One region of the Streptomyces sp. NPDC047880 genome, then DNA from elsewhere that is predicted to be linked to it. Evidence: riboswitches for the same ligand, from Rfam matches in the RefSeq annotation. Region 1 holds a riboswitch; each other region holds the start of a gene.

Region 1 (7,475 bases):
ACGGGTCGCCCGCCGCCGTACCGTGGTACACCTCGGACAGCCACTGCGAGAACTCCTGGTAGTCCCACACGCGTCGCAGACATGCCTCCGCGTAGCCGCCGAGGCCGCTGTCGTCACCGGTGGTCAGCCGGGCCACCAGGGCGTCCCCGAGCAGGAAGGCGTCGTGCAGGGCGAGATTCATGCCCTTCGCCGCGATGGGGGCGACCAGATGGGCCGCGTCTCCGGCGAGATGGAGCCGGCCGTGCACCATCGGCTCGACCACGTGGTCGTGCAGGTCGAGCACGCGCTTCTCGATCAGCCGCCCCTCGGTCAGCGGGGGCGCGCCGGCCGCCCCCAGCCGCTGCCGGAGCTCCGACCAGACGCGTTCGTGCGGCCAGTTGTCCGGGTCGTCGCCCGGCGGGCACTGGAGGTAGTAGCGGGTCACCTCCGGGCTGCGGGGCATCTGGCCGGCGAACCCGCGCGCGTGGCAGCCGAACAGTACGCAGTCGCAGGACGGCGGCGCCTCGGCGAGCAGGGCCAGCCAGCCGATCCCGTAGTCGTGCCGCGCGATCCGCACCCGCTCGGGAGGGAGCGCGGCCCGCGTCGCTCCGCGTGGACCGTCGCACCCGGCAATGAAGTCGCAGTGCACGAACCGGCGTTCACCCGTCTCGGAGCAGGTGTACGACACCGAGGGCCGGTCGCTGTCGATGTCGTGCAGCTCCACGTCCCGGACGCCGAAGCGGATCTCGCCGCCGCGGACTTCGGCGTACTCGCGCACCAGGTCCGTCACCAGCAACGGCTGCGGATAGACGAAGTGGTGACTGCCCGTCAGTTTTCCGTAGGGGAACCGGTAGCGCTCCCCGTCGAAGCGGAACTCGCACGCGGTGTGCAGTTCCGCGCGATCCAGGAGGTTCCGGGCGAGGCCCCGCTTCTCCAGGCCCCGCACGGCCCATTCCTCGACGACCCCGGCGCGGGGCCGCTGTTCGATGAACTCGCGGGTCTCCGTCTCCAGCACCAGGCAGTCCACGGACGCGGCCCGCAGGATGTTGCCGACGGTCAGACCGGCCGGACCGGCGCCCACGACGACGACCGGGAAACCATGCGGGGCGCCGGAGTCGAGGGACGGAGAGGCGTGGGGCATGCGCCCATTATGGAGGCCGGTCTCAGTGGACCCGGCACCTCCGTGACGGCCGCCTCCTCGATGCTCCGCTCGATCTCCCCGGACAGGGACGCCGAACGAACTCCGAGAGTTCAGTGAGCAAGCGGCCTCAGATCAGGAACGGGACGCCCGGCGGCAGAAGACGAGTCGGCCAGTCTTGACCGGACGCGGCACGCCTTGACCGGCTGCGGGTGTTTCCGGGGAAACGCTTCAGGATTCCTGTGCGCGGTGATGAGGCAGCCGTGGGATCTCGATGGCCGGGCAGCGGTCCATCACCATCTCCAGGCCCGCCGCACGGGTCCGGTCGTACGCCGCCTCGTCGATCACACCGAGCTGGAACCAGACGCCCTTCGCGCCCTTGGCGACCGCCTCGTCCGCGACGGCCCCGGCGAGGTCGCTGTTCACGAACACGTCCACGACGTCCACGTCGAAGGGGATGTCCGCCAAGCTTGCGTATCCCTTCTCCCCGTGCACCGTCTCCGCCTTCGGATGCACCGGCACGACGCGCTTGCCGAAGCGCTGGAGGACGGCGGCGACGCCGTACGCCGCGCGCTGCCGGTTCGACGACAGGCCCACCACGGCCCAGGTGTCGCCGAGCTCGGTGAGGATCCTGCGGACCGTTGCCTCGTCGCCGTACACCGGCGGCCTCCTTGGAAGTCGTGGACGAACTGCTCTCCCTTTCAACGGCGGCGGGCGCACGGTGATTCCCCGGACGGCCCCCGTGATAGCTTGCCGGGGCCAGTCGAACCCATGTACGTGGGTCAGGGAATCCGGTGCGAATCCGGAACTGACGCGCAGCGGTGAGGGGGACGGGCGGGGCCTCGGCCACTGGACTCCCTCGCGGACGTCCGGGAAGGCGCCCCGATCCGGCTGAACCCGAGTCCGAAGACCTGCTGGCGGCCCCCGCGGCCGCGCGCGGCGGGGGAGCACCGTACGACCGGGCTCCGCGATCGAGCCCTCGACGACTGAGGACTGGTTCTCGTGCCCCTCGCCCGACCCGCCCGTGCCGCCGCACTGCTCGCGGCCGGCTCCCTGCTCCTGACCGGCTGCGGCGGCGGCACGTCCACCGACGCGAAGGCCGCCGTCACGCTCACCGACTGCGGACACGAGGTCCGCGTCACCGCCCCGCCACGGCACGCCGTGTCCCTGAACCAGGGCACCACCGAGATCCTGCTCTCCCTGGGTCTGGCCGACCGCCTCGCGGGCACGGCCACCTGGACCGACCCCGTGATGAAGGGGCTGGAGAAGGCGAACGCGACGGTGCCGCGCATCGCCGACGACACCCCGTCCTTCGAACGCGTCCTGGACACCGAGCCCGACTTCGTCACCGCGTCCTTCGTCTCCACTCTCGGCAAGGGCGGCGTCGCCACCCGCGAGCAGTTCGAGAAGCTCGGCGTCCCCACCTACGTCTCGCCGTCCGACTGCGTCGGCAAGGACAATGCGGGCGGCGGTGACGGCGCACGCGACAAGGCCCTGGGCATCGACACCGTCTACGGCGAAGTGCACGACCTCGCGACCGTCTTCGGTGTGCGGGAGCGCGGCGACGAGCTCGTGGCCTCCCTCCGGCAGCGGATGAAGAGGGCGACGGCGGGCGTCGACGCCTCCGACATCACCCTCCTGTACTGGTTCGCGAACTCCGAGTCGCCCTACATGGCGGGCTGTTGCGGAGCGCCCGGCATCATCACCCGTGCCCTCGGCGCGAAGAACGTCTTCGACGACACCCACGAGGAGTGGCCGCAGGTCAACTGGGAGACGGTCGCCGACCGTGACCCCGACGTCCTCGTCATCGGCGACCTGACCCGCAAGTCCCAGACGGCCGAGTCGGCCGCGAAGAAGATCGCCTTCCTGGAGTCCAACCCGGTCACCAGGAACATGGACGCCGTCCGGCACAAGCGGTACGTGCTGCTGAGCGGGCAGGCCATGAACCCGACCATCCGCACCGTCGAGGGTGTGGAACAGGTGGCCGCCGGGCTGCGCCGGTTCGGACCGGTGAAGTGACCGCCCAGGGGCTTCCGGCCGCCGGGACCAGGCCCCGGCGCCGGGCGGGACTCGCGCTGGGCGCGGCCGGGACCGTCGCGCTCGTCGTCTCCCTCGCCGTGGCCATCACCATCGGCCCCGCCGACATCGGCGTCGCGGACGTGTGGTCCGTCGTGGCCGCCCATCTCGGCCTGGGCAGCTCGGAGCTGACACCGATCCGGGACGGCATCGTCTGGCAGCTGCGGCTGCCGCGCACCCTGCTCGCGGCCGTGTGCGGGGCCGGACTCGCCGTCTGCGGGGCGGTGATGCAGTCGCTGCTGCGCAACCCGCTGGCCGACCCCTTCGTGCTCGGGGTGTCCTCGGGCGCCTCCACCGGAGCGGTGCTCGTCGTCGTACTCGGCGTGGGCGGCGGTGCCCTCCCGGTGTCCGCCGGGGCGTTCCTGGGCGCCCTGCTGTCGTTCGCGCTGGTGCTGCTGCTCAGTCACACCCTCGGCGGCACCACCGACCGGGTCGTCCTCGCGGGCGTCGCCGCCATGCAGCTCTTCTCCGCGCTCACCTCCTTCATCGTGCTGACCTCCGCCGACGCCGAGACCACCCGCGGTGTGCTGTTCTGGCTGCTCGGCTCGCTCGGCGGCGCAGGCTGGACCGATGTCCGGCTGTGCCTGGCCGCGCTGGCGGTGGCGCTGGTGGTGTGTCTGCCGTACGCCCGTACTCTCGACGCCTTCGCCTTCGGGCAGGACGCCGCCGCCGCGCTCGGCGTGTCCGTCGCCCGCACCCGCCTGGTGCTGCTGTGCGTCACAGCCCTGCTCACGGCCGCGCTGGTCAGCTCGGCCGGGGCGATCGCCTTCGTCGGACTGGTCCTGCCGCACGCGGCCCGGGCCCTGACCGGTCCCGGGCACGGGCGGCTGCTGCCGGTCACCGCCCTCGCGGGAGCGGTCTTCCTGGTGTGGGTGGACACCCTGGCCCGTACCGTGCTCGACCCGCAGGAGGTTCCGGTGGGTGTCGTGACGTCGCTGATCGGGGTGCCGGCGTTCGTGGCGGTGCTGTACCGGACCAGGAGGGCGCGGTGAGCGGCGCTGAAGCACCGGCGGGGGCGGGACTGCGGGCCGACCGGCTCAGCCGCCGAGCCGACGGGCGTCTCATCCTGGACGGCGTCGCCCTCGCACCGGAGACCGGCTCCACGGTCGGCGTGCTCGGACCCAACGGCTCCGGCAAGTCCACGCTGCTGCGGTTGCTGGCCGGGCTGCTCACGCCGACCTCCGGCGTTGTCACCCTCGACGGCACACCGCTGGCCGAGCTGCCCCGCCGCACGGTCGCGCGCCGCCTCGCCGTCGTCGAGCAACAGTCGTACACCCAGGTCGAGTTGACGGTGGAGGACGTCGTACGGCTCGGCCGCGTCCCGCACCGCCGGGCCTGGACGCCCGTCTCGGCCGACGATGAACGGGCGGTGCGCGCAGCCCTGGAGCGCACGGGCCTCGCCGACCGGGCCGGCCGGCTCTGGCACACCCTCTCGGGCGGCGAACGCCAGCGGGTGCAGATCGCCCGCGCGCTCGCCCAGGAACCCCGTGAACTCCTCCTCGACGAACCCACCAACCACCTCGACATCCACCACCAGCTCGACCTGCTCGCCCTGATCACGGCCCTGCCGGTCACGGCCGTCGTCGCCCTGCACGACCTCAACCTCGCGGCGATGTACTGCGATCGGGTCCTGGTGCTGAGCGCGGGGCGGGTCGTGGCGGGAGGCACTCCGGACGACGTCCTCACCGCGGAGCTCATCGCCGAGGTGTACGGGGTGCGGGCCGCCGTCAGCCGGGAAGGGCCCGACGGGCGGCCCCATGTGCGGTACCTCGGCACGCTGGCCTGACAGAGCGTGCCGGGAAGGGCCGACGGGGGCGTCCCCCACGCGTGGTACCTCGGCATGCCGGCCTGCGGGAGCCGGCACCGACGGCACCCGAGACTGGTCCGATCGCGCCACAGTGGCCGGAAAAGGCCGGGTCTGCCTGCGCGGGCCCGCCCACCCGCCTACGCTCGCCTCGTGCTGCGCATCATCGACGCCCGAACCCGTGAGCCGGTCGACGCCGCTCCGGCCCGCCGGGGCCTGACCCGCGTCCAGGTGCACGCGTCGGACTCCGACACGACGAACTTGCGCGTGCTGCTCGTCGGGGACCTGCTCGTGCGGACCCTGGAACTCGGCGGCACACCGGTGTGGGCCCTGCTGACCGGCGGCAACCGGCAGGCGGAGCTGCGCGCGGGCGCCACGACGCTCGGCATCCGCCCCTTCGAGGACAGCCCGGACGTCGGTGCCGGCCTGGGCGAGTCCCAGGTGGTCCACGTCGCCGCCGAGGGTGGGGCGGCACCCGACGGGGTGCGGATCGCCGTCGCGCCCGTCGAGCCGGGCCCGCCGGACCCCTCCGACCCCGCCGTCCTGCGCCTCGCCCTGCTCACCCGGCACCACAGCGCCCCCCTCCGGCTGGAGACGGCCGGACTCGACGACGCCCGCGCCACCCTCGCCCGCTGGCGCACCGCGGTGGCCCGCTGGGCGCGCCGGCCCTCGCGGCCGGTTCCCGACGCCGTACGGGAGCGGCTGCGCGAGGCCTGGGAGGACGACCTGGACGTGCCCCGGGTGCTGGACGTCCTGCGTCAGGTCGAGACCGAGCCGGGCCTCGCGGACGGCGCCCGTTTCGAGACCTACTCCTACGCCGACCGGCTCCTGGCCCTCGACCTCACCCGCGACCTGGGATCCCCGTCATGATCGAACGCGCCGGAGCCGGCCCGCTGCGCCGCCTGGTCCTGCTGCGGCACGCCAAGTCCGCCTGGCCCCTGGACGTCGCCGACCACGAGCGCCCCCTCACCCCACGCGGCCGACGGGACGCCCCCGCGGCGGGGCGGGCCCTGGCCGACGCCGACCTCCTGCCGGACCTCGCCCTGTGCTCCACCGCGGTCCGCGCCCGCCTGACCTGGGACCTGGTGGCGGCGCAGTGGGGCACACCCCCTCCGGTCCGGCACGACCGGCGGCTGTACGCCGCCGGGCCGCCGGGTCTGCTGGCCGTCGTGCACGAGGTACCGGCCGAAGTGGAGACGCTGCTGCTGATCGGGCACAACCCGGGCCTGGAGGAACTCGTCCTGGCCCTCGCCGGGGACGGCCTCGACGACACCCTGGAGCAGGTCCGCACCAAATTCCCCACCTCCGCGATCGCCGTACTGTCCTGGCGCGGCACGACCTGGCGGGCCCTCGCCCCCGGCGCCGCACTGCTCACGTCCGTGACCGTGCCCCGGGGTCCGAAGCACTAGGTCGTGTCCGCACAGTCCCGTCGTCCGCCCGGAGGGCGGGCCGCGCGGCGTCTGGTGCGTGCTCTCGGCGTGCCGGGCGGAGACCCGTACGGGACGGACTGCGGATGCGACCTGGCCCGGGCCCTGGGTTCCGGGCGCCGGCATTGCGGCCTTTCTGGTGATGTGTGCCCGGTCCGCGCTGCGACCGTGTCCCGCGGCGGGTATGGCGTCTGCGTCGAACGGCCTTGCCGATCCAGGAGGAGAGCAGCCATGCACGCAGTGATCCGGCGGTACGAAGGGGTGACCGACCCGGCTGAGGCGGGACGCCGGGTGAACGAGGAATTCCTGCCGATCGTCCGCCAGGTCCCGGGTTTCGTGGCTTACTACTGGGTCGACGCCGGCGGCGGGACGATGGTGTCGACCGGTGTCTTCCAGGACAGCTCCGGCGCCGAGGAGTCGACCCGGAGGGCCGGGGACTTCGTCCGGGACCGGCTCGCCGAACTGCTTCCGAACCCGCCCCAGGTCACGGCCGGTGAAGTCGTGGCCCACTCGTAGCGCAGGCCGCCGCGGCTCCGGCCGGGCGCCCCGTCGGGACGCTTCCAGCCGCGGGATTAGGCTGGCCGGATGCAGGACGAATACCGCACGGTGGCCGCCGCCGGCGTGCACGAGACCGAGGTCAGCCGCTCCCGCTTCCTGTGCGCCCTGGCCCCGGCGGCCACCGAGCAGGAGGCGCAGGACTTCATCACCGCGGTCCGCAAGGAGCACGCCGACGCCTCGCACAACTGCTGGGCCTATGTCATCGGCGCCGACGCCTCCGTCCAGAAGGCGAGCGACGACGGCGAACCCGGCGGCACCGCCGGCGTCCCCATGCTGCAGATGCTGCTGCGCCGCGACATGCGGTACGTCGTCGCCGTCGTCACCCGCTACTTCGGCGGGGTCAAACTCGGCGCGGGCGGGCTCATCCGGGCGTACGGCGGAGCGGTCGGCGAAGCCCTGGACACCCTCGGCACCCGCACCCGGCGCAGGTTCCGGCTGGCCACGGTCACCGTCGACCACCAGCGGGCCGGCAAACTGGAGAACGACCTGCGCG
Region 2 (7,475 bases), on a different contig from region 1:
CCGGGCTGCTGCTGGGGCTGCTGCCGAGGCTGTCCGGGCCGTTGGCCGACACCCTCAGTGCCGTACCGCCCGTCCTGGCGGGGCTCCTCGTGACCGGCGTCCTGGGCAGCGGTCCCTGGACGCCCGCGTTCGCCGTGGCCGTGGTGGCCTGGACGCCGCTGGCCGCGCACACCTCCGCGCTGCTGCGGCAGGAGCGGGCGACCGTCCATCTGACCGCCACCCGGGCGCTGGGCGCCAGCCGCTGGTACGTGCTCCGGCACGAACTGCTGCCCGCCGTCGTGCCCCCGGTCGTCCGGCACGCCCTGCTCCGGCTCCCCGGCGTCGCACTGGGTCTGGCCGCGCTCGGCTTCCTCGGCCTGGGCGCTCAGCCGCCCTCCCCCGAGTGGGGTCTGCTGCTCGCCGAGAACCAGCCCTACGCCGAACGGGCCCCCTGGGCCGTCCTCTTCCCGGCCGCCGCACTCGCCCTGCTCGGGGCGCTCGCGGTGACGTCCGCGGGCGGCGTACGACTGCCCGGGCGGCGCGGGCGGCCCCCGGGCCCGGCCGTGCCGCCGGTGATTCAGGCCGTGCCGGCCCCGCGAGGGCACCCGGGGCGCCCCGGCGATCTCCTGACTCCCGTGTCCGCCTCACAGACAGACGAACGATGACCGACCCCGTCTCCCCTGTGCCGACCCGCAAGGCCGCCCGTACGGTCCGCGCCGGAAGCCGCGAGAGCGCCTGGCGGCTCTGGAAGGAACTGTCGCCGCTGCTGCGGCTGCTGGTCCTCACCCAGTTCGCCTTCAACATCGGCTTCTACACCGTCCTGCCCTTCCTCGCCGAGCACCTCGGCACCGCGATCGGCATGGCGGGCTGGCTGGTCGGGTTCGTGCTCGGACTGCGCACCTTCAGCCAGCAGGGGCTGTTCGTGGCCGGGGGCTGGCTCGTCGACCGGTTCGGGGTGCGGCCGGTCGTCCTGGCGGGCTGCGCCCTGCGGATCGCGGGTTTCGCGTGGCTCGGCTTCGCCCGGACGGGCGAAGCCGTGATCGGCGCGGTGCTGGTGATCGGTTTCGCCGCCGCGCTCTTCTCCCCCGCCGTGGAGTCCGAGGTGGCCCGCCAGGCGGTCGTGTGGGAGGAGGAGGGGCACGGCTCACGCACCCGTGTCCTCGCCCTGTTCAGTGTGGCGGGCCAGGCAGGAGCGTTCGTGGGGCCGTTGCTCGGCGCGCTGCTGCTCGCCGTCGACTTCCGCACCGCGTGCCTGGCCGGTGCCGGAGTCTTCGTGCTCGTCCTGGCCGGGCACCTGTGGCTGATGCCGCAGCACATACCGGGCCGGATCCGCGTCAGGGAGCGGGGCGGGGTCCGCGTCCTGCTGCGCGACCGCCGCTTCCTCTCCCTGTCCTGCGCGTACGGCACCTATCTGCTCGCCTACAACCAGCTGTACCTGGCCCTGCCGGAGGAGGTGCAGCGCGCGGCGGGCTCCCAGGCGCCGTTGTCCTGGCTCTTCGCGCTGTCGTCGGTGCTGGTGGTGTTCACCCAGCTGCCGGTGACCCGCTGGGCGGGCGACCGGCTGGACCTGCGCCGCGCCATGGCGGCGGGGCTGCTGCTGATCGCCTCGGGCTTCGCGGTGGTGGCCGCGGCACGGCCCGCCGGCTGGACGGGCACCGCCGGTCTGCTCCCGGCCGCGGGCTTCGTGATCTTGCTCACCGTGGGGCAGATGCTCGTCGTGCCCGCCGCCCGGGCGTGGGTACCCGACCTCGCCGAGGAGGGCCGGCTCGGGCTCTACACCGGTGCTCTGTCGTCCGTCTCCGGGCTGATCGTCCTGGCCGGGAGCGCGGCCACCGGTCTCCTGCTCGATCCGGGCCTGCCGGCCGCCGTGCCGTGGCTGGTCCTCGCGGCCGTACCGGCCCTGGCGGTGGCGCTGTTGCCGCGCCGCGGGAAGGGCGCGGACGCCTCGGCCTGACACGGCTCCGGCCCCCGGCGGCAACCGGGCACGCCGAGGGGTCACCCCGGCGGGCGACTCGCCCGGCACCGGAATTCCCTGCCGGCACCCTCCGGAGACACCGCAGGGGAACTCGGTGGTCACGCCGCCCCAGTATCCTGGGTCGGCTGCGGCGCCCCCCACCAATCCCGGTGCGGAAGCGGGGAGTTCGGCCTGCGGCTACGACCTTCCCATACGCATGAGACGAGGACGAGTGCTGCTAGCGGGCCGCTACCGGATGGATGTTGAGATCGGGCGCGGTGGAATGGGAGAGGTCTGGCGTGCCTACGACACCACGCTCGCCAGAGCGGTGGCCCTCAAGCTGCTGCTGCCCCAGGACACCGACCCCACGGCGGCCTCCCGGTTCCGTCTGGAGGCTCAGACCGCCGGGCGTCTCAACCACCCCAACGTCGTGGGTGTCCTGGACTTCGGCGAGTACGACAACCGGCTGTACCTGGTGATGGAGCTGGTCGAGGGCGACAGCCTCGCCGGGGTGCTGGCCGGTTCCGGCGCACTGCCCGCCGAGCGGGTGGCCCGTCTCGCCGCGCAGGCGTCCGCAGGGCTCGCCGCCGCGCACGCGCAGGGCATCGTGCACCGGGACGTCAAACCCGCCAACCTGCTGCTGGACGCGGCCGGCACACTGAAGATCGGTGACTTCGGCATCGCGCGGTTCCTCGACGACCCCGGCGCCGCGCTCACCGCCACCGGGCAGATCATCGGCACCGGCCTCTACCTCGCCCCCGAGCGGGCCCTGGGCAAGCCCGCGGGGCCGGCCTCCGACATGTACTCCCTGGGCTGTGTGCTCTACCAGCTCCTCAGCGGACGCCCGCCGTTCGAGGCCGACACCGCCGTCGCCCTGCTCCACCAGCACCTCGACTCGGCTCCCGTGCCGCCCCGCGAGCTCGGGGTCGCCGGGCTTCCGCCGGCGTTCGAGAACTACCTCCTCGGTCTCCTCGCCAAGCAGCCCGGGGAACGGCCCACCGCCCAGCAGGCCGCCGAGTGGTTCGCCGGGGGCGCCTGGCGAGGCCTGCCCGAGCCGCTGCCGGAGGTCTCCCCGCCGCCGCGGTCCACCACCACGTCCACGGCGACGCCCGCCGGGCCGGGCCCGTACACCGCCGCCGAGACCGGCAGTCCGACCACGTACGCGCTGCCCGCGACCACGGGTCACCGCACCGCGGCCCGGGCGGCCCAGACGGGGCGCCCGGGACGCACGCGCGGACGCGGCGGCGCCGGCAACCGGTCGAGAGTGGCCGCGACGGCCGCCGCCGCGGCCCTCTTCCTCGCGGCGATGCTCCTCGGCATGCGCTGGTTCTCGCCCGACACGACCGCGGAGGGCACGGAGCCCGACGCGTCCCCGACGGCGAGCAGCCCTGCCGCCACGGCGTCCGAAGGCTCCGCCGATCAGCAGCCCGATCAACAGGCCGATCCGCAGGCCGACCCGGCGGCCGGCCCGGGGGCAGCCGACACGCCGGCCACCGGCACCGTGGCCGATGTCACTCCGTCCGCGTCGCCCTCGTCGCCGACTCCTGCCGCACCCGCGCCGAGTGCGGCGGCCCCGACCCAGGAGACGGGCGGCGAACCGGCGCAGCCGGAGCCGGAGACCCCGCGCCAGGGCGGTGAAGAGGGGGAGAGCGACGACGGGAGCGACGACTGACGCGGCCCCGGCGGCATGTGAGGGACCCCTGCCGGCGCGCAGGGAAACGGACGTGAGATGCGCCGGTGTGCGAACGGGCGCCCCCTCGCGCGCCCCTGGGGTGGCTTGTCATCGCCCTTATCCCGGCCTTATTGTCACCACGCCTTGGTGAACGGGAAATCCGGTGTGATGCCGGTGCGGCCCTCGCCACTGTGAATCGGGAAGTCCGGCTCCAGCCCTCACGGGCAGCCACTGGGTCCTCGTGACCCGGGAAGGCGGAGTCCGGGCGGTGGTACCCGTCAGCCAGGAGACCGGCCAAGGCGCGTCAACCATCCACGAGGTGCTGGAGAGGGTCTGCTGAGCCATGCACATTGCCGAGGGTTTCCTTCCTCCGGCGCACGCGGTCGCCTGGGGCGTCGCGTCGGCGCCGTTCGTCGTCCACGGGGTCCGGTCGCTCACCCGTGAAGTACGCGAGCACCCCGAGAGCACGCTGCTCCTCGGGGCGTCCGGTGCCTTCACGTTCGTCCTGTCCGCCCTCAAACTCCCGTCCGTCACGGGCAGTTGCTCGCACCCCACCGGCACGGGCCTGGGCGCGATCCTGTTCCGGCCGCCCATCATGGCCGTGCTGGGCACCATCACCCTGCTCTTCCAGGCGCTGCTGCTCGCGCACGGCGGCCTGACCACGCTCGGCGCCAACGTCTTCTCCATGGCGATCGTCGGGCCCTGGGCCGGGTACGCCGTCTACAAGCTGCTGCGGCGCTTCAACGCGCCGCTGATGGTGGCGGTGTTCTTCGCAGCGTTCGTCGCCGACCTGTCCACCTACTGCGTCACCAGCGTGCAACTGGCGCTCGCGTTCCCCGACCCGGGCAGCGGATTCCTGGGGGCGCTCGGCAAGTTCGGTTCCATCTTCGCCATCACCCAGATCCCGCTCGCGGTGAGCGAGGGCCTGCTGACCGTGCTCGTGATGCGGCTGCTGGTGCAGTCCAGCAAGGGTGAACTGACCCGGCTGGGCGTGCTCGTCGCCACCAAGCAGGCGCGGACCGGGACCGAGACGGAGACCGAGGCGGTGGCCCGATGAAGAAGAACACGAAGATCAATTTGCTGCTGCTGCTCGCCGTGGCCGCGCTCGCGGTGCTGCCCCTGGTGCTCGGGCTCGGCGACCACAAGAAGGAGCCGTTCACCGGCTCCGACGGTGAGGCCGAGACGGCGATCACCGAGCTGAAGCCGGACTACGAGCCGTGGTTCTCGCCGCTGTACGAGCCGCCGTCCGGCGAGATCGAGTCGGCGCTGTTCTCCCTCCAGGCGGCTCTCGGCGCCGGTGTCCTCGCCTACTACTTCGGCCTGCGCCGGGGCCGCAGGCAGGGCGAGCAGCGGGCCCTGGAGCGTGAGTCCGACGGTGCGCTGTCCGGTACCGCCGGGAAGTCCACCGAGGAACGGGACTGAGCCCGGGTGCTGCCGATCGACGCGGCGGCGCACGGCAGTCGCTGGCGCCGCCGCCATCCCGTGGACAAGGCCGTGCTCGGGCTCGGCCTCACCGTACTCGCGATCTCCCTGCCGCCCTGGCCGGGCGCTGCCCTGGTGCTCCTGGCGGCCCTGGTGGTGCTGCTGGGTCCGGCCGGTGTGCCCGGACAACGGCTGTGGCGGGCCTACCGGGTACCGCTGGGCTTCTGCGTGACGGGCGCGCTCACGCTGCTCGTCCAGGTGGGCGGGCCGGGCGGGTTCGTCGCCTTCGCCGCTGACGGGCCGGTCCGGGCCGGGGAGTTGCTGCTGCGCACCTCGGCGGCCTCCCTGGGCGTGCTGCTGTTCGCCTTCACCACGCCCATGTCCGACCTGCTGCCCCGGCTGGTCCGGGCCGGGGTCCCCGCTCCGGTCGTCGACGTCGCCCTCGTGACGTACCGGATGAGTTTTCTGCTGCTGGACTCCGTGCGCCGCATCCGGGAGGCCCAGGCGGCCCGGCTCGGGCACACCGGCCGGGCCGCGGAGTGGCGGTCCCTGGCCGGGCTCGGCGCCACCGCGTTCGTCCGGGCCTTCGACCGGGCCACCCGCCTCCAGGCCGGGCTCGCCGGGCGCGGCTACGACGGCACCCTGCGGGTCCTGGTGCCCGAGGCCCGGGTCTCCGTCCGCTTCACGGCGGCCAGTTGCGCGCTGCTCGCAGCGGTGGCCGTCCTCACCCTCGTACTGGAAAGGCCGCTGACATGAGCGAGCCCGCCCTCGTCGCCCTGCGGGGCGCGTCCTTCGCCTATGAGGACGGCCCGGCCGTGCTCAGCGGCCTCGACTTCGAGATCCGCGAGGGCCGTGCTCTCGCGCTGCTCGGCCGCAACGGCAGCGGCAAGACCACGCTGATGCGGCTGCTCAGCGGCGGCCTGAAACCGCACGAGGGGCGGCTGACGGTCGAGGGGCAGCCGGTGGCGTACGACCGCAAGGGGCTGACCCGGCTGCGGACGACCGTGCAGCTGGTCGTGCAGGACCCTGATGACCAGTTGTTCGCGGCCTCCGTCGAGCAGGACGTGTCGTTCGGGCCGCTGAACCTCGGCCTGGACGACACGCAGGTCCGGGCGCGGGTGGCGGAGGCGCTGGCCGCCCTGGACATCACGGCCCTGGCCGACCGGCCGACCCATCTGCTCTCCTACGGGCAGCGCAAACGGACCGCCATCGCCGGTGCGGTCGCCATGCGGCCGCGCGTCCTGATCCTGGACGAGCCGACGGCCGGACTCGACCCCGAGGGCCAGGAGCGGCTGCTCACCACCCTCGACGGGCTCCGGGCCGCCGGCACCACGGTGGTGATGGCCACCCACGACGTCGACCTCGCCCTGGGCTGGGCCGACGACGCGGCGCTGCTCACCCCGTCCGGTGTCCGCACCGGCCCGGCGGCCACAGCACTGTCCCGTACGGATCTCCTCCGGGAGGCCGGGCTGCGTCTGCCGTGGGGCGCGGCGGCGGCGGGGCTGCTGCGCGCCCAGGGGCTGCTGACCGAAGCGGAGCCGGGCCCGCGTACGCCGGACGAGCTCGCCTCGCTCGCGGGAGAGCGGCTGGGGGCGCCCGGAGCATGAGAGGAACGCGGCGGTGAGCACGGCTGAGGGCGTCCGAAGGTGAGATCCCAGCGTCAGTCGGGGCAGCCGGGGGCGCCCGGAAGGTAAGAGCACGCGGCGGTGAGCACGGCTGAGGGCGTCCGAAGGTGAGATCCCAACGTCAGTCGGGGCAGCCGGGGGCGCCCGGAAGGTGAGAGCACGCGGCGGTGCGCACGGCTGGGGGCGCCCGGTTACGAGCCACGCGGCGCGTGTGAGCGCGGTCGGCCGAAACGCGCTTGTGCGGTGTCGCCGCGCGGCTCTACGTTGCCGGAGTGGATCTCTTCTCCCTCACCTGGACGGCGTTGCGTGCGACGGTGGCCGGTCTCTCGGACGAGGACTTCGCGCGGCCCAGCGGCTGTACGGGATGGCTGGTGCGGGACCTGGTGTGCCACTTGGTCGTCGACGCCCAGGACGTCCTGATCACCCTGGCCACCCCTTCGGACCGGGAACCGACCCGTGACGCGCTGACGTACTGGGACGTCTCGGACACTCCGCCGTCCGGGGACGACCCGCTCGACGCGCTCACCGTCCGGCTCGCCGCCGCGTACGAGGACCCGGGCCTGCTGAAGTTCCACCTGGACGACGTCGGCTCCGCCGCCGGGCGCGCGGCCCTGCTCGCCGATCCGGCAGGCCGGGTCGGCACCCGCGACGAGGTCCTCACCGTGGGCGACTACCTCTCCACGTACGTCATGGAGTGGACGCTGCACCACCTCGACCTGATCGCCCACCTCCCGGACGCGCGGCAGCCGCCCGCGGAAGGGCTCTCCCGGTCCCGGGAGATGCTGGAGCGGATCGCGGGCGGCCCGTTCCCCGTCTCCTTCTC
Region 3 (7,475 bases), on a different contig from region 1:
TTGAGGGACTCGGGCGAGGAGAGGGACGCCTTCCACTGGCCGCCCGACTCGCCGGCGATGGCGCCGCCGGCGTCGTAGACGAAGGACATGGCCGCGTACCAGTCGCGGGTGGGCTGGTACCAGGCGCTGAACTTGCCGCCCTGCTTCTTCTGGATCTTGTCCAGGGCGGCGGTGAGATCCTGGTACGTCTTCGGCGTCGACTTCACCCCGGCGGACGCCGCGACGTCCTTGCGCCAGTTGGCGACGCGACCGCCGGCGTAGTACGGGACGCCGTAGGTCTTGCCCTCGTAGGCGACCGAGGCCTTGAGGCCGTCCAGCCAGGCGTCCGCGTTGTCGAACTTGCTCTGGTCGAGGGGGGCGAAGGCGCCCTTGACCATGTAGCCGAGCATCTCGGTGTTGCCCATCTCGACCACGTCGGGGGCCTTGTCGGTGGCGAGGACGGCGTCGAGCTTGGCGTTCTTGTCGGGCCAGCCGTAGTACTCGTGGTTGATCTTGAGGCCGGGGTGCTTCTTCGTCACCGCGGCGTCGGCGGCCTTCACCAGCTCCGGCCAGTTGTTCTGCGCGTCGACGGTGAGCCAGACGGTCAGCTCCTTGGCGTCCGCGCCCTTGTCCGAGCCCCCGTCACCCTCGCCCCCGCATGCCGCGATGGAGACCATCATGCCCGCGATTCCGATCGCGGCTGTCAGCTTGCGCTTCACGCCACCCTCCTCAGGGATCCCACAACCCCCCTGGCTCCCCGCAGTGAACGTGGGGCCGGGCCTGGACCAATGGTGTAGACCAGTACCGGGGAGCTTGGACCAGACCAGAAGGCCTGTCAAGGGCCTCGATAAAGCTCTGACCAGCCGTTATGCGACCTACATATGCAGGAACCTTTAAGTAAGAAGCCAGCGAAAATCCGAGCGGAACACGGCATACTGCGGGTAGACCACAGCGAATGGTGGACTAGACCAAAAGAGGCGCCGACGGTATACAAGTGGGATCGTGTCGGCAGACCGGGCCGGGAAGGCGGAGCATGAGCACCGACGTCAGCAGTGCGGAGAACGAGAACGGGGTGCCCGTACGTACCGCGCGCGTGCCCAAGTACTACCGACTGAAGAAGCACCTGCTCGACATGACCGAGACCCAGGCGCCGGGCACGCCGGTCCCGCCCGAGCGCACGCTGGCGGCGGAGTTCGACACCTCGCGCACGACCGTGCGCCAGGCGCTGCAGGAGCTGGTCGTCGAGGGCCGGCTGGAGCGCATCCAGGGCAAGGGCACGTTCGTCGCCAAGCCCAAGGTCTCGCAGGCACTGCAACTGACCTCGTACACCGAGGACATGCGCGCCCAGGGCCTCGAACCCACCTCGCAGCTGCTGGACATCGGGTACATCACCGCCGACGACCGGCTGGCCGGGCTGCTCGACATCGCACCCGGCGGACGCGTGCTGCGCATCGAGCGGCTGCGCATGGCCAACGGCGAGCCGATGGCCATCGAGACCACCCACCTGAGCGCGAAGCGCTTCCCGGCGCTGCGGCGTTCGCTGGTGAAGTACACGTCCCTGTACACCGCGCTGGCCGAGGTCTACGACGTCCACCTCGCGGAGGCCGAGGAGACCATCGAGACGTCGCTGGCCACCCCGCGCGAGGCCGGTCTGCTGGGCACGGACGTCGGGCTGCCGATGCTGATGCTCTCCCGGCACTCGCTGGACCGGGACGGCCAGCCGGTGGAGTGGGTGCGGTCGGTCTACCGGGGCGACCGGTACAAGTTCGTGGCGCGGCTGAAGCGGCCTGCCGAGTAGCCGGCCGGGCGACGCTTCGGCCCTGCTGGCGCCGGGTTTCGTTTGGGTACCGCATTGCGGACGAGGGGTTCCGCTTCAGCATCCCCCTGACCTAGATTGCCTGCGCATTGCACAGGTGATCACCAAGGGGATGGAGCCGCCTGATGTCGCAAGCGCCGGAAGCAAGAAGAGGGCCGGTGGTGACGCCCCTGCGCGTCGTCATCGCCGTGTGCCTCATAGCGCCGTTCGTGGCCATGCTGTGGGTCGGCTCGTACGCCAAGACCGACCCGGCCTTCATCGGGATCCCGTTTTTCTACTGGTACCAGATGGCGTGGGTGCTCATCTCCACCGGTCTGACGATGATCGCCTACAAGCTGTGGCAGCGTGACCAGCGCGCCCGCTCGGCCGCGAAGGGCGGTGCGTCGCAGTGAAGGACGGCGTGAACGGCGTCGCACTCGCCGTCTTCATCTTCTTCTTCCTGGCCGTGACGGTCATGGGCTTCCTGGCCGCGCGGTGGCGCAAGGCCGAGAACGAGCACAGCCTGGACGAATGGGGCCTGGGCGGCCGCTCGTTCGGTACGTGGATCACTTGGTTCCTGCTCGGCGGCGACCTGTACACGGCGTACACCTTCGTCGCCGTGCCGGCGGCGATCTACGCGGCGGGCGCGGCGGGGTTCTTCGCCGTGCCGTACACGATCCTGGTGTACCCGCTGATCTTCACCTTCCTGCCGCGCCTGTGGTCGGTGTCCCACAAGCACGGGTACGTCACGACGTCGGACTTCGTGCGCGGACGCTTCGGCTCGAAGGGCCTGTCGCTGGCGGTGGCCGTGACCGGCATCCTGGCGACGATGCCGTACATCGCCCTCCAACTGGTCGGCATCCAGGCCGTGCTGGACGTGATGGGCGTCGGCGGCGGCGAGAACACCAACTGGTTCATCAAGGACCTGCCGCTGCTGATCGCGTTCGGCGTGCTGGCGGCCTACACGTACTCGTCGGGCCTGCGGGCCCCCGCGCTCATCGCGTTCGTGAAGGACACGCTGATCTACATCGTCATCGCGGTGGCGATCATCTACATCCCGATCAAGCTGGGCGGCTTCGACGAGATCTTCGCCAAGGCCGGTGAGGCGTACAGCCAGACCAACCCGGCGACGGGCGCGCCGCGCGGGGCGCTGACACCGGCCGAGCCGGGCCAGTGGACGTACGCCACGCTGGCGCTGGGCTCCGCCCTGGCCCTGTTCATGTACCCGCACTCGATCACGGCGACGCTGTCCTCGAAGAGCCGTGAGGTGATCCGCCGCAACACCACGATCCTGCCGCTGTACTCGCTGATGCTGGGCCTGCTCGCGCTGCTCGGGTTCATGGCGATCGCGGCCGGCATCAAGGTGCAGAACGGTCAGCTGGCGATCCCTCAGCTGTTCGAGACGATGTTCCCGGACTGGTTCGCGGGCGTGGCGTTCGCGGCGATCGGCATCGGCGCGCTGGTGCCGGCGGCCATCATGTCCATCGCGGCCGCGAACCTCTTCACCCGCAACATCTACAAGGACTTCATCAAGCCGGACGCCACTCCGGCGCAGGAGACCAAGGTCTCCAAGCTGGTCTCCCTGCTGGTGAAGGTCGGCGCCCTGGCCTTCGTCCTCACCATGGACAAGACGGTCGCCATCAACTTCCAGCTGCTGGGCGGCATCTGGATCCTGCAGACCTTCCCGGCCCTGGTCGGCGGCCTGTTCACCCGCTGGTTCCACCGCTGGGCCCTGCTCGCGGGCTGGGCGGTCGGCATGATCTACGGCACGGTCGCGGCGTACGGCGTGGCCTCCCCGACGCAGAAGCACTTCGGCGGTTCCGCGAAGGAGATCCCGGGCATCGGGGAGATCGGCTACATCGGTCTCACGGCGTTCGTCCTGAACGTGGTGGTGACGGTGGTCCTGACCTTCGTCCTGAAGGCCCTGAAGGCCCCCGACGGCATCGACGAGACCAAGCCGGAGGACTACACGGCGGACGCGGGCGACCCCGGCGTCCAGGTGGAGCTCCCGCCTGCCACCGCCGGTTCAGCCCACTGACCTGAAGGGCGCGGAGCCGCATCACCATGCGGCTCCGCCGCGTGGGCGCGAACAACCACACAACACCCGCAGCGGGCCGCCGAGATCGCGTACAACGGCGGCCCGCTGTCGTGCACACTCACGCCATGGACCTCCTGATCCGCCCCGTCGAACCCGCTGAACACGACGAACTCGGCACCATCACCGCCCAGGCCTACCTTCAGGACGACCTCCTCGACTTCGGCGAGAGCGACGCGTACCTGCACGTGCTGCGGGACGTCGCCGGACGGGCGGCCTCCGCGGAGGTCCTGGCCGCGCTCAGGGACGGCCGCGTGCTCGGGGGCGTCACCTTCGTCCCGTCCGGCGGCCCCATGGCCGACATAGCCGGCCCCGGAGAGGCCGAGATCCGCATGCTCGCCGTCTCGCACGCGGCCCGCGGGCAAGGAGTCGGCGAGGCCCTCGTGCGCTCCTGCGTCGACCGGGCACGGGCCACCCCGGGCTGCCGGAGCGTCGTGCTGTCGACCCAGCGCACCATGCACGCGGCCCACCGCATCTACGAACGGCTGGGCTTCACTCGCACACCCGAGCGGGACTGGAACCCCCTCCCGGAGCAAGATGACATCACTCTTCTCACCTATGAGTTGACGCTCTGAAACCAGCATGACACAACATCTGGGGGTGCCGTCCGAACCCGGCACAAGATGTATGCTCATGCTCGCTGTCGCCGCAGGGGAATCCGGTGCGAATCCGGAACTGTCCCGCAACGGTGTACTTGTGCATGTCTGTTCCCGGAACCCCCGCGTTCCCGGGGAGCGCCCTGCACAGGGGTCAGTCCGAGGACCTGCCGACAGCGCACCCGGCCACCCGGCCGGTGTGCCCTGACGTCCGGGCCTCGTGGAGTGGGCCGGTGGACGCGACGCCGCGTGCGCTCGCGTGCTGCCGCCTGCCCTCGACGAGGCCCCCGTGCCGAGCGAGGGAGAGCCCCACGTGACCATCGCGCCAGCCGAGCCGGTCTCAGCCGAAGAGGAGCACGACGCCCCCGGTGCCGCGCTGCTGCGGACCCTGAGCGAGCTGACCGCCGACCTCCCCGACGCCGACCCCGACAGGGTCGCCGCCGCCGCGCTGCGCGGCCGGTCCGCGCAGGCGGACGAGCGGGAGTTGCGGGAACTGGCGACGGAGGCCGCGGCCGGTCTGATCTCCGAGGACCCCGCCTACTCCCGGCTGGCCGCCCGGCTGCTGGCCATCGGCATCCGCGAAGAGGCCGCCTCGCAGGGCGTCACGTCCTTCACCGAGTCCGTCGCCGTCGGCCATCGCGAGGGGCTCATCGCCGACCGCACCGCTGAGTTCGTGCGCGTCCACGCCGCCCGTCTCGACGCGCTGATCGACCGTGCGGCCGACGACCGCTTCGGCTACTTCGGCCTGCGCACCCTGCACAGCCGCTACCTGCTGCGCCACCCGCACACCCGCAAGGTCGTCGAGACGCCCCAGCACTTCATGCTGCGGGTGGCGAGCGGCCTCGCCGAGGACGACACCGCACGCGCGGTGGACGAGGTCGCGGCTCTCTACCGGCTCATGAGCCGCCTCGACTACCTCCCCTCCTCCCCCACGCTCTTCAACTCCGGCACCCGGCACCCCCAGATGTCGTCCTGCTACCTCCTGGACTCCCCCCAGGACGAACTGGACTCCATCTACGACCGGTACCACCAGGTGGCCCGGCTGTCGAAGCACGCCGGCGGTATCGGCATCGCCTACTCCCGCATCCGCGCCCGCGGTTCACTGATCCGCGGCACCAACGGGCACTCCAACGGCATCGTCCCGTTCCTGAAGACCCTGGACGCCTCGGTCGCCGCCGTGAACCAGGGCGGCAGGCGCAAGGGCGCCGCCGCGGTCTACCTGGAGACCTGGCACGCCGACATCGAGGAGTTCCTGGAGCTGCGCGACAACACCGGCGAGGACGCCCGCCGTACGCACAACCTGAACCTCGCGCACTGGGTGCCCGACGAGTTCATGCGGCGCGTGAACGCCGACGCGCAGTGGTCGCTGTTCTCCCCCTCGGACGTGCCCGAGCTGGTCGACCTGTGGGGCGAGGAGTTCGACGCCGCGTACCGGGCGGCCGAGGCGCAGGGCCTCGCGAAGAAGACCCTGCCCGCCCGTGAGCTGTACGGCCGCATGATGCGCACCCTCGCGCAGACCGGCAACGGCTGGATGACCTTCAAGGACGCCGCCAACCGCACCGCCAACCAGACGGCCGAGCCCGGCCACGTCGTGCACTCCTCCAACCTCTGCACGGAGATCCTGGAGGTCACCGACGACGGGGAGACAGCGGTCTGCAACCTGGGCTCGGTGAACCTCGGCGCGTTCGTGACCGGCGGGGACATCGACTGGGAGCGGCTGGACGAGACCGTCCGCACGGCCGTGACGTTCCTCGACCGGGTCGTGGACATCAACTTCTACCCGACCGAGCAGGCGGGCCGCTCCAACGCCCGCTGGCGTCCGGTCGGACTCGGCGCGATGGGCCTCCAGGACGTCTTCTTCAAGCTGCGCCTGCCCTTCGACGCGCCGGAGGCCAAGGCCCTGTCCACCCGCATCGCCGAGCGGATCATGCTCGCCGCGTACGAGGCCTCCGCCGACCTCGCCGAGCGCAACGGCCCGCTGCCGGCCTGGGAGAAGACCCGTACGGCCCGGGGCGTACTGCACCCCGACCACTATGACGCGGAGCTGACCTGGCCGGAGCGCTGGGCGGCCCTGCGCGAGCGCGTCGCCACGACCGGCATGCGCAACTCGCTGCTCCTCGCGATCGCCCCGACGGCCACCATCGCCTCCATCGCGGGCGTGTACGAGTGCATCGAGCCGCAGGTCTCCAACCTGTTCAAGCGCGAGACGCTGTCGGGTGAGTTCCTCCAGGTCAACTCCTACCTGGTGGACGAGCTGAAGCGGCTCGGCGTGTGGGACGCCCGCACCCGGGAGGCCCTGCGCGAGGCCAACGGCTCGGTGCAGGACTTCGCCTGGATCCCGGAGGACGTGCGCGCCCTCTACCGCACGGCGTGGGAGATCCCGCAGCGCGGCCTGATCGACATGGCGGCGGCCAGGACGCCGTTCCTGGACCAGTCCCAGTCCCTGAACCTGTTCCTGGAGACGCCGACCATCGGCAAGCTCTCCTCGATGTACGCCTACGCCTGGAAGTCCGGGCTGAAGACGACGTACTACCTGCGCTCGCGCCCGGCGACCCGCATCGCCCGCGCCGCCCGGGCCACCGTGCCCGTGCAGGCCACCCCCGACCCCGAAGCGGTCGCCTGCTCCCTGGAAAACCCCGAGTCCTGCGAGGCCTGCCAGTAATGCCCAGCAACCAGAACCTTCTCGACCCCGGCTTCGAGCTCACCCTGCGCCCCATGCGCTACCCGGACTTCTACGAGCGCTACCGGGACGCCATCAAGAACACCTGGACCGTGGAGGAGGTCGACCTCCACTCCGACGTCGCCGACCTCGCCAAGCTCTCCCCCGCGGAGCAGCACCTCATCGGCCGGCTGGTCGCCTTCTTCGCGACGGGTGACTCGATCGTCGCGAACAACCTGGTGCTGACGCTGTACAAGCACATCAACTCCCCCGAGGCGCGGCTGTACCTGAGCCGTCAGCTCTTCGAGGAGGCCGTGCACGTCCAGTTCTATCTGACGCTGCTCGACACCT
Region 4 (7,475 bases), on a different contig from region 1:
GACGCCCGGAGCCCCGGCAGCGCGTTGGCCTGTCCGCCCCACACCTGCGAGGCGCGCAGCACGGCCAGCACGAGGTTGACGCGCGGCTCGCCGACCGGCCCGCCGCCCAGGATGTGCAGGCCGTCACGGATCTGCACGTCCTTGATCTCGCACAGATAGCCGTCGATGTGCATGACGAACTCGTCGAACTCCTCGTCGTCCGGCTGTTCGTCGACGTGCAGGTCGTGGTGGAGTTCGGCGGCCTTGACCAGCGTCCAGATCTGGGCGCGCACGGTCGGGGCCTTCGCCGGGTCCAGGTCGGAGACGAGCGCGTACTCGTCGAGGAGCTGCTCCAGCTTGGCCAGGTCGCCGTAGGTGTCGGCGCGGGCCATCGGCGGCACCAGGTGGTCGACGACCGTGGCGTGCCCGCGGCGCTTGGCCTGGGTGCCCTCGCCCGGGTCGTTGACGATGAACGGGTAGATCAGCGGCAGGTCCCCGAGGACCGCGTCCGGGGCGCAGCCCCCGCTGAGTCCGAGGCCCTTGCCCGGCAGCCACTCCATGGTGCCGTGCTTGCCCATGTGCACGATGGCGTCGGCGCCGAAACTGTTCTCCAGCCAGCGGTAGGCCGCCATGTAGTGGTGCGACGGCGGCATGTCCGGGTCGTGGTAGATCGCGATCGGGTTCTCGCCGAAGCCGCGCGGCGGCTGGATCATCACGACGACGTTCCCGAACTGCAGGGACGCCAGCACGATGTCGTCGCCGTCGACGTAGAGGCTGCCCGGCGGCTCGCCCCACGCCTCGGTCATGGCGTCCTTCAGCTCCGGGTCGAGCTTCTCGAACCACGCCCGGTAGTCGGCCAGCGGCACCCGCGCGGGCGCGGCGGCCAGCTGCTCCTCCGTCAGCCACTCCACGTCGTGCCCACCGGCGTTGATGAGCCGGTGGATCAGCTCGTCGCCCTCGTCCGGATGCCCTTCGACCACGTATCCGGCGTCCCGCAGCGCGTCCAGCACCCGCACCGCCGAGGCCGGGGTGTCCAGCCCGACCGCGTTGCCGACCCGCGAGTGCTTCGTCGGGTACGCGGTGAAGACCAGCGCGAGCTTCTTCTCGGCGTTCTCCTTGTGCCGCAGCCGTGCGTGCCGTACGGCGATGCCGGCGACGCGCCCGGCCCGCTCCGGGTCGGCGACGTAGACCGGAACGTCGTCCGGCCCCTGCTCCTTGAAGGAGAACGGCACGGTGATCAGCCGCCCGTCGAACTCCGGGATGGCCACCTGCATCGCGGCGTCCATGGGGGAGAGGGCGGCGTCCGAGTCCGCCCAGGCCTGCCGCGAGGACGTCAGGCACAGGCCCTGCAGCACGGGGATGTCCAGCTCGGCGAGGGCGCCGATGTCCCAGGCCTCCTCGTCGCCGCCGGCCGAGGCCTGCGAGGCGTGCGTGCCGCCGGCGGCGAGGACGGTGGCGACGAGGGTGTCCGCCTGCCCGAGGATCTCGTACAGGCCCGCGTCCGCGCCGCGCAGCGAACCGCAGTACACGGGAAGCGCGTTGGCGCCCCGCGCCTCGATCGCGTCGCACAGGGTGTCCACGAAGGCGGTGTTGCCGCTCAGTTCGTGGGCCCGGTAGAACAGCACGCCGACGGTCGGACGGCCCGGCACGAGCTCACGCTCGCCGTGGACGCCGTACTCCGGCATCTTCCGCGGCTCGACGAACCCCTCGCCCGTCAGCAGCACGGTGTCGGAGAGGAACCGGGCGAGTTCGGTGAGGTTGTCCGGGCCGCCCTCGACGAGGTACCTGAGCGCCTCCGCGACGACACCGGCCGGGACGGACGACTCGGCCATCAGCTCCGCGTCCGGCACGGCCTCGCCACCGAGCAGCACGGTCGGGATGCCGGAGGCCTTCAGCGCGGCGAGCCCGTCCTCCCAGGCCCGCTTGCCGCCGAGCAGCCGGACGACGGCGACGGACGCGCCGTCCAGCAGGGCGGGCAGCTCCTCCCGGACGTCCACGCGGGTCGGGTTGCCGATCCGGTAGTCGGCACCGGAGGCGGCCCGGGCCGCCAGCAGGTCCGTGTCGGCGGTCGACAACAACAACACAGTGCTCATGCGGGTGCTCCCGGTGGAATGAAGGGCAGTCCTTGCGGCGCGCCGGACTCGATGAGCCGCCACAGCGCGTCGGTGTCCGCGTGCTGTTCGATCAGGTCGCCGAGCCGGTCGAGCTGCTCCTCGCGCAGCGCGGCGAACGAGGTGTCCGGCGCGGGCACGAAGCGGCGGCCCGCGGCGGCCGCCACCTCGCGCAGAAAGGCCCGCCGGAAGCCGTCCGACTCCAGCGAGCCGTGCCAGTGCGTGCCCCAGGTCTGGCCGACCCGGCAGCCGTCCAGGAAGGGGACTCCTCCGGTGACGTCGGCGACGCCGTGGTGGATCTCGTAGCCCTCGACGTGTTCCCCGAGGGCCTCGCCGGCCGGCCGGGTGAGGGTCTTCTCGCGGGCGAACCGCACCCGCACGGGCAGGATCCCGAGCCCGTCGACATGGCCCCGGCGGCTCTCCACGTCGTCCTCGATGTGCTCGCCCAGGATCTGGAAGCCGCCGCAGATGCCGAGCACGGGCCGCTGTTCGGCGGCCCTGCGGACCAGGGCGTCGGCGAGCCCGCGCTCTCGCAGCCACTCCAGCGCCCGGACCGTCCCGCGGGTGCCGGGCACGATGACGAGGTCGGCGTCGGACAGTTCCTCCGGCCGGTCCACGAACCGCACCACGACGCCCGGTTCGGCGGCCAGGGCGTCCACGTCGGTGAAGTTGGACATCAGCGGCACGGCGCAGACCGCGATCCGCAGCACGTCCTGCCCGACGGGCGGGGCGACGACGGACTCCCGCACCGCTCCCCGCAGGGAGACGCGCAGTCCGTCCTCCTCGTCGATCCCGAGCCCGTGCCGGAACGGCAGCACCCCGTAGGTCTTCCGCCCGGTGAGCCCGTGCAGCATGTCCAGGCCCGGCTCCAGCAGGGAGACGTCCCCGCGGAACTTGTTGACGAGGAACCCGGCGACGCAACGCTGGTCCTCGGGCGACAGCAGCGCCACCGTCCCGAAGAACGAGGCGAACACCCCGCCCCGGTCGATGTCGCCGACGACGAGCACGGGCAGCCCGGCGTTCCGGGCGATTCCCATGTTCACGATGTCCGTCCGCCGCAGATTGATCTCGGCGGGAGAACCGGCCCCCTCACAGATCACCGCGTCATACGTGCCCCGCAACTGCTCCAGACAGTCCAGCACCGTCCCGAGCAACTGCTGCTGCCGTCCGCCGTGATAGCCGCGCGCGCTCATCTCCCCGACCGGCTTGCCCAGCAGCACGACCTGACTGCTCTGCTCGCCGCCGGGCTTGAGCAGCACCGGGTTCATCAGCGCGGTCGGCTCGATGCGGCAGGCCTGCGCCTGCATGGCCTGTGCCCGCCCGATCTCGGCCCCTTCCGTGGTCACGAAGGAGTTCAGGGACATGTTCTGCGCCTTGAAGGGCGCGACCTTGACGCCTTGGCGCACCAGCCACCGGCAGATCCCGGCGGTCACGACGCTCTTGCCGGCGTCGGAGGTGGTTCCGGCGACGAGAAGCCCACCGCTCATGTCATTTCCCCCTCTTCAGCGACCGCGCGCCCTTGAGCGACGGCGCACTCCCGAGCGACGGCACGCTCCTGGACAACCGCGCACTCGTCAGCAACCGCGCGCCCGCGCACACCCCGAGCGCGAGCCACGTCACGCGCTGCGACAGCCGCACGGCCCGCTCGACGTCCTGCGTGCCGACCGCACGCCCCAGTGTGTTCAGCACGGGCCGGTGCTCCACCCGCCCGCCGTACGAGAGCGTCCCGCCCAGCCGCACCCCTAGCGCCCCCGCGAACGAGGCTTCCACGGGCCCGGCGTTGGGACTCGGATGCTTCGCCGCATCGGCCCGCCACGCCCGCACGGCCCCCCGCGGATCCGGCCCGGCCAGGGCGGCGAGCACGGCGGTCAGCCGCGCTCCCGGCCACCCCGCGAGGTCGTCCAGCCGCGCGGAGGCCCACCCGTAGCGGCGGTAACGGGCCGACTTGTGCCCGACCATCGCGTCCAGGGTGTTGACGGCCCGGAAGCCCAGCAGCCCCGGCACCCCGCCGACGGCGCCCCACACCAGCGCCCCCACCACCGCGTCGGACGTGTTCTCGGCGACGGACTCGACCACGGCCCGGGCCATGCCGTCGGCGTCGAGGGCCTGCGGATCGCGGCCGCACAGGTGCGGCAGCCGGGCCCGGGCCGCCTCGGCGTCCCCGGCCTCCAGGGCCCGCCCGATCGTCCGTGCCTCCCGGGCGAGTGAAGTCCCCCCGACGACGGCCCAGGTGGCGGCACCGGTCAGCGCGACGGAGGCGACGGGGGAGGTGCGCACGGCACGTGCGGCGACGGACCCGAGGGCGACGGCCCCTCCGGCACACACGGCGGTGTGCAGCGCACCCCACCCGCGGTGGTCCCGCCACAGCACCCGTTCCACGGCACCCGCGGCCCGCCCGAACGCGGCGACCGGATGCCCCCGGCGAGGATCACCGAGCAGCAGGTCACCGATCAGGCCGGCGGCGGCGCCGTACGCGAAGACGCGACCGGCACCCATGGTCTCAGCCGGCCAGGAGGGCGGGCAGGGGTGGGGTGGTGAACCTCGATCGGCAGCCGCGCATGGCGATATGTGTCCTCACTCAGGGTGTCCACGCCCTGGTTCGACGAGACCGGCGGTGAGAGTTCCTGGCTCCCGGGGATCGCTACCCCGGTGACAGTGGCGGGACCGCGCCGGACTTGCACCGGCTTCCTCTCCTGCCGCCGTATTGGCCCCGGCAGTCCACCACGGCCGGGAACCGCCGTCAACTTGCCTTTGACCTGCGAGGGGAGAGTGTGGAGAACCCCACATCCCCCCTGCCCCACACGACGACCGGGCGGCACAGGACCTCAAGTCCCGTGCCGCCCGGCGGACACGATGTGCGGTGGGGCGCTCAGGCCACGATCAGATAGATCCCGTATCCGACGGCCGCCGCACACGCCGCGAAGCACGCGTACGCGCCGGTGACCGCGAGGCTCGCGGACCCGCCCTCCGCCACCGCCCGCTCGCGGCGCGAGAGACCAGTGATGCCGAGGGTGAACAGGCCGACGAGGGCCACGGTGACCACGAGGCTGACGCCGAAGACGGAGCCGAGGGCCGCCCAGTCGATCTTCATATCGGAGACTCTTCCTTGTAACCGGTGGCGGTCAGACCGTGGTGGTCGTGGTCGGCGTGCGCTCGGCGGTGGCCTGCGCCGGGAACGAGGGGACCGGGTCCTCCGAGGCCGGGGCCGTGCCTCCCGCCGGGGGCGGCGTCACGGCGGCGATCGCCGTGGTGACCACACCCGCGGGCTCCACGTCCTCGGTGTCGTTGACGTTGGTGTGGTCGACCACCTCGCGCCGCGACAGCTTCCAGATCGCCGCGCTGGAGGCGACGAGGAAGACGGCCACCACGGCGGTGCCCCAGCTGCCGAAGCCGGTGACGTACTCGGCGAGAGCGCCCACCAGGGCCGCCGCCGGCAGCGTCAGACCCCACGCGACGAACATCCGCGTCGCGGTGGACCAGCGGACCACGCCGCCCTTGCGGCCGAGACCGGCACCCATCACCGAACCGGACACGGAGTGCGTCGTGGAGAGGGAGAAACCGAGGTGCGAGGAGGCCAGGATGACCGTGGCCGCGGAGGTCTGGGCGGCGAAGCCCTGCTGCGGCTGGAGGTCGGTCAGTCCCTTGCCCATGGTGCGGATGATGCGCCAGCCGCCCAGGTAGGTGCCGAGCGCGATGGCGAGACCCGCCGAGAGGATGACCCACATGGGCGGGTCGGAGTCGGGCGCCACGGCGCCGCCGGCGACCAGGGCGAGGGTGATCACACCCATGGTCTTCTGCGCGTCGTTGGTGCCGTGGGCCAGGGAGACCAGGCCCGCGGAGGCGATCTGGCCGGCCCGGTAGCCCTTCTTGGACGCCTTGCCGTCGGCCTTGCTGCCGAGCGTGTAGGTCAGCCGCGTGGCGAGCATCGCCGCGATGCCCGCGACCAGCGGGGCGGCGATCGCCGGGATCAGCACCTTGGTGACCAGCACGTCCCCGTGCACCGCGCCGACGCCCGCCGAGGCGATCGTGGCACCGATCAGACCGCCCATGAGGGCGTGGGAGGAGCTGGAGGGCAGACCGACGAGCCAGGTCAGCAGGTTCCAGAGGATCGCGCCGACCAGGGCGGCGAAGATGACCTCGGGACGGATGCCGGCCTCGTCGACGAGGCCCTTGGAGATCGTGTTGGCGACTTCGACGGACAGGAAGGCGCCGACCAGGTTGAGGACCGCGGACATGGCCACCGCAACCTTGGGCTTCATGGCGCCCGTGGAAATGGTCGTGGCCATCGCATTCGCGGTGTCGTGGAAACCGTTCGTGAAATCGAACGCGAGTGCGGTTACCACCACAATCGCGAGGATCAGCGAGAAGCTTTCCATTTACCCAGGCAATCGTTCGAGGTTGTTGGCTCGATGAACGTAGGGAACCTGAGTGAACGGAAGATGAACTGGGAGGGGCGCAGGGGTGACCGCAACAGGGGGCCGGCGTTCCGCCCCGGGACGGCCGCCCGGCGCCCCGGCGGCCGACCGCCGGGAGCGTTCCGTTTCACCCGCACGAGTGACCCGTCGCACGAATCCCGGTCACGCGACGGGGTGCCCCCGCGGTTGTGTACGAAGCAGGCCCCCGAAGTCCCCCGCACCGCAGCGCTGCGAGCCCCGGCCTGGCAGGATCGCGGCATGGCTGAGCGGCGAGGCGACGAGCGGGGCACGGCGGACGTGCCCGGGGACGAGGCGGGTGCGGGGGAGCCGCGCCGCAGGACCGCAAGCCCCGAGGAGGTACGCGCCTGGGACGACCTCGTCGCGACGGCCCGCCGGACGGTAGCGGAGGGACTCGTCGTCGGCACGTCCGGCAACGTCTCGGTGCGCGTCGGGAACACCGTCCTGGTCACCCCGTCGGGCGTCCCCTACGACCGGCTGACGCCGGAGGACGTGACGGGCGTCGGCCTGGACGGTCGGCAGGTCCTCGGCACCCTCGTCCCGACCAGCGAGCTGCCCATGCATCTCGCCGTCTACCGCACGACCGGCGCCCTGGCCGTCGTCCACACCCACGCCGTGCACGCCACGGCGGTCTCGACGCTCGTGACCGAGCTGCCGCTGATCCACTACATGGCCGCCGCGCTCGGCGGCCCCGTCCGCGTCGCCCCCTACGCCACCTACGGCAGCGACGAGTTGGCCGAGAACATGCTTCACGCCCTCACCGACCGCTCCGGCTGCCTGCTCCAGAACCACGGCACCCTCACCCACGGCACCACCCTCGCCCAGGCCTACGACCGCACCGCCCAGATGGAGTGGATGTGCCGCCTGTGGCTCACCGCCTCCTCGGTGCCCGGCCTGACCCCGAGCCTGCTGACCCGCGCGCAGCTGACGGAGGTGGGGGAGCGCCTGCGCG

What was found. A riboswitch is a leader RNA that binds a small molecule or an ion and turns the genes downstream of it on or off. The one in region 1 is predicted to bind cobalamin.
Region 2: another riboswitch for cobalamin. It lies ahead of AB0937_RS30280 (energy-coupling factor ABC transporter permease); the one in region 1 lies ahead of AB0937_RS16220 (ABC transporter substrate-binding protein).
Region 3: another riboswitch for cobalamin. It lies ahead of AB0937_RS22150 (ribonucleoside-diphosphate reductase subunit alpha); the one in region 1 lies ahead of AB0937_RS16220 (ABC transporter substrate-binding protein).
Region 4: another riboswitch for cobalamin. It lies ahead of AB0937_RS04165 (cobalamin biosynthesis protein); the one in region 1 lies ahead of AB0937_RS16220 (ABC transporter substrate-binding protein).

Annotation. Positions count from the first base shown of each region.
Region 1 is NZ_JBEZOK010000009.1:71,264-78,738, forward strand. It holds gene AB0937_RS16210 (4-hydroxybenzoate 3-monooxygenase) at 1-1,120, opposite strand, end outside; gene AB0937_RS16215 (CoA-binding protein) at 1,349-1,777, opposite strand; cobalamin riboswitch at 1,861-2,051, shown strand; gene AB0937_RS16220 (ABC transporter substrate-binding protein) at 2,120-3,136, shown strand; gene AB0937_RS16225 (iron chelate uptake ABC transporter family permease subunit) at 3,193-4,185, shown strand; gene AB0937_RS16230 (ABC transporter ATP-binding protein) at 4,182-4,979, shown strand; gene AB0937_RS16235 (hypothetical protein) at 5,151-5,867, shown strand; gene AB0937_RS16240 (histidine phosphatase family protein) at 5,864-6,406, shown strand; gene AB0937_RS16245 (hypothetical protein) at 6,656-6,940, shown strand; gene AB0937_RS16250 (YigZ family protein) at 7,010-7,475, shown strand, end outside.
Region 2 is NZ_JBEZOK010000025.1:65,907-73,381, reverse strand. It holds gene AB0937_RS30295 (ABC transporter permease subunit) at 1-644, shown strand, start outside; gene AB0937_RS30290 (MFS transporter) at 641-1,933, shown strand; gene AB0937_RS30285 (serine/threonine-protein kinase) at 2,151-3,605, shown strand; cobalamin riboswitch at 3,734-3,919, shown strand; gene AB0937_RS30280 (energy-coupling factor ABC transporter permease) at 3,949-4,662, shown strand; gene AB0937_RS30275 (energy-coupling factor ABC transporter substrate-binding protein) at 4,659-5,027, shown strand; gene cbiQ (cobalt ECF transporter T component CbiQ) at 5,034-5,783, shown strand; gene AB0937_RS30265 (ATP-binding cassette domain-containing protein) at 5,780-6,634, shown strand; gene AB0937_RS30260 (maleylpyruvate isomerase N-terminal domain-containing protein) at 6,925-7,475, shown strand, end outside.
Region 3 is NZ_JBEZOK010000014.1:180,903-188,377, forward strand. It holds gene AB0937_RS22125 (extracellular solute-binding protein) at 1-698, opposite strand, end outside; gene AB0937_RS22130 (GntR family transcriptional regulator) at 1,013-1,777, shown strand; gene AB0937_RS22135 (DUF3311 domain-containing protein) at 1,921-2,187, shown strand; gene mctP (monocarboxylate uptake permease MctP) at 2,184-3,812, shown strand; gene AB0937_RS22145 (GNAT family N-acetyltransferase) at 3,938-4,444, shown strand; cobalamin riboswitch at 4,490-4,655, shown strand; gene AB0937_RS22150 (ribonucleoside-diphosphate reductase subunit alpha) at 4,779-7,127, shown strand; gene AB0937_RS22155 (ribonucleotide-diphosphate reductase subunit beta) at 7,127-7,475, shown strand, end outside.
Region 4 is NZ_JBEZOK010000002.1:55,545-63,019, reverse strand. It holds gene cobN (cobaltochelatase subunit CobN) at 1-2,072, opposite strand, end outside; gene AB0937_RS04170 (cobyric acid synthase) at 2,069-3,577, opposite strand; gene AB0937_RS04165 (cobalamin biosynthesis protein) at 3,579-4,586, opposite strand; cobalamin riboswitch at 4,686-4,844, opposite strand; gene AB0937_RS04160 (hypothetical protein) at 4,960-5,181, opposite strand; gene AB0937_RS04155 (inorganic phosphate transporter) at 5,213-6,466, opposite strand; gene AB0937_RS04150 (class II aldolase/adducin family protein) at 6,764-7,475, shown strand, end outside.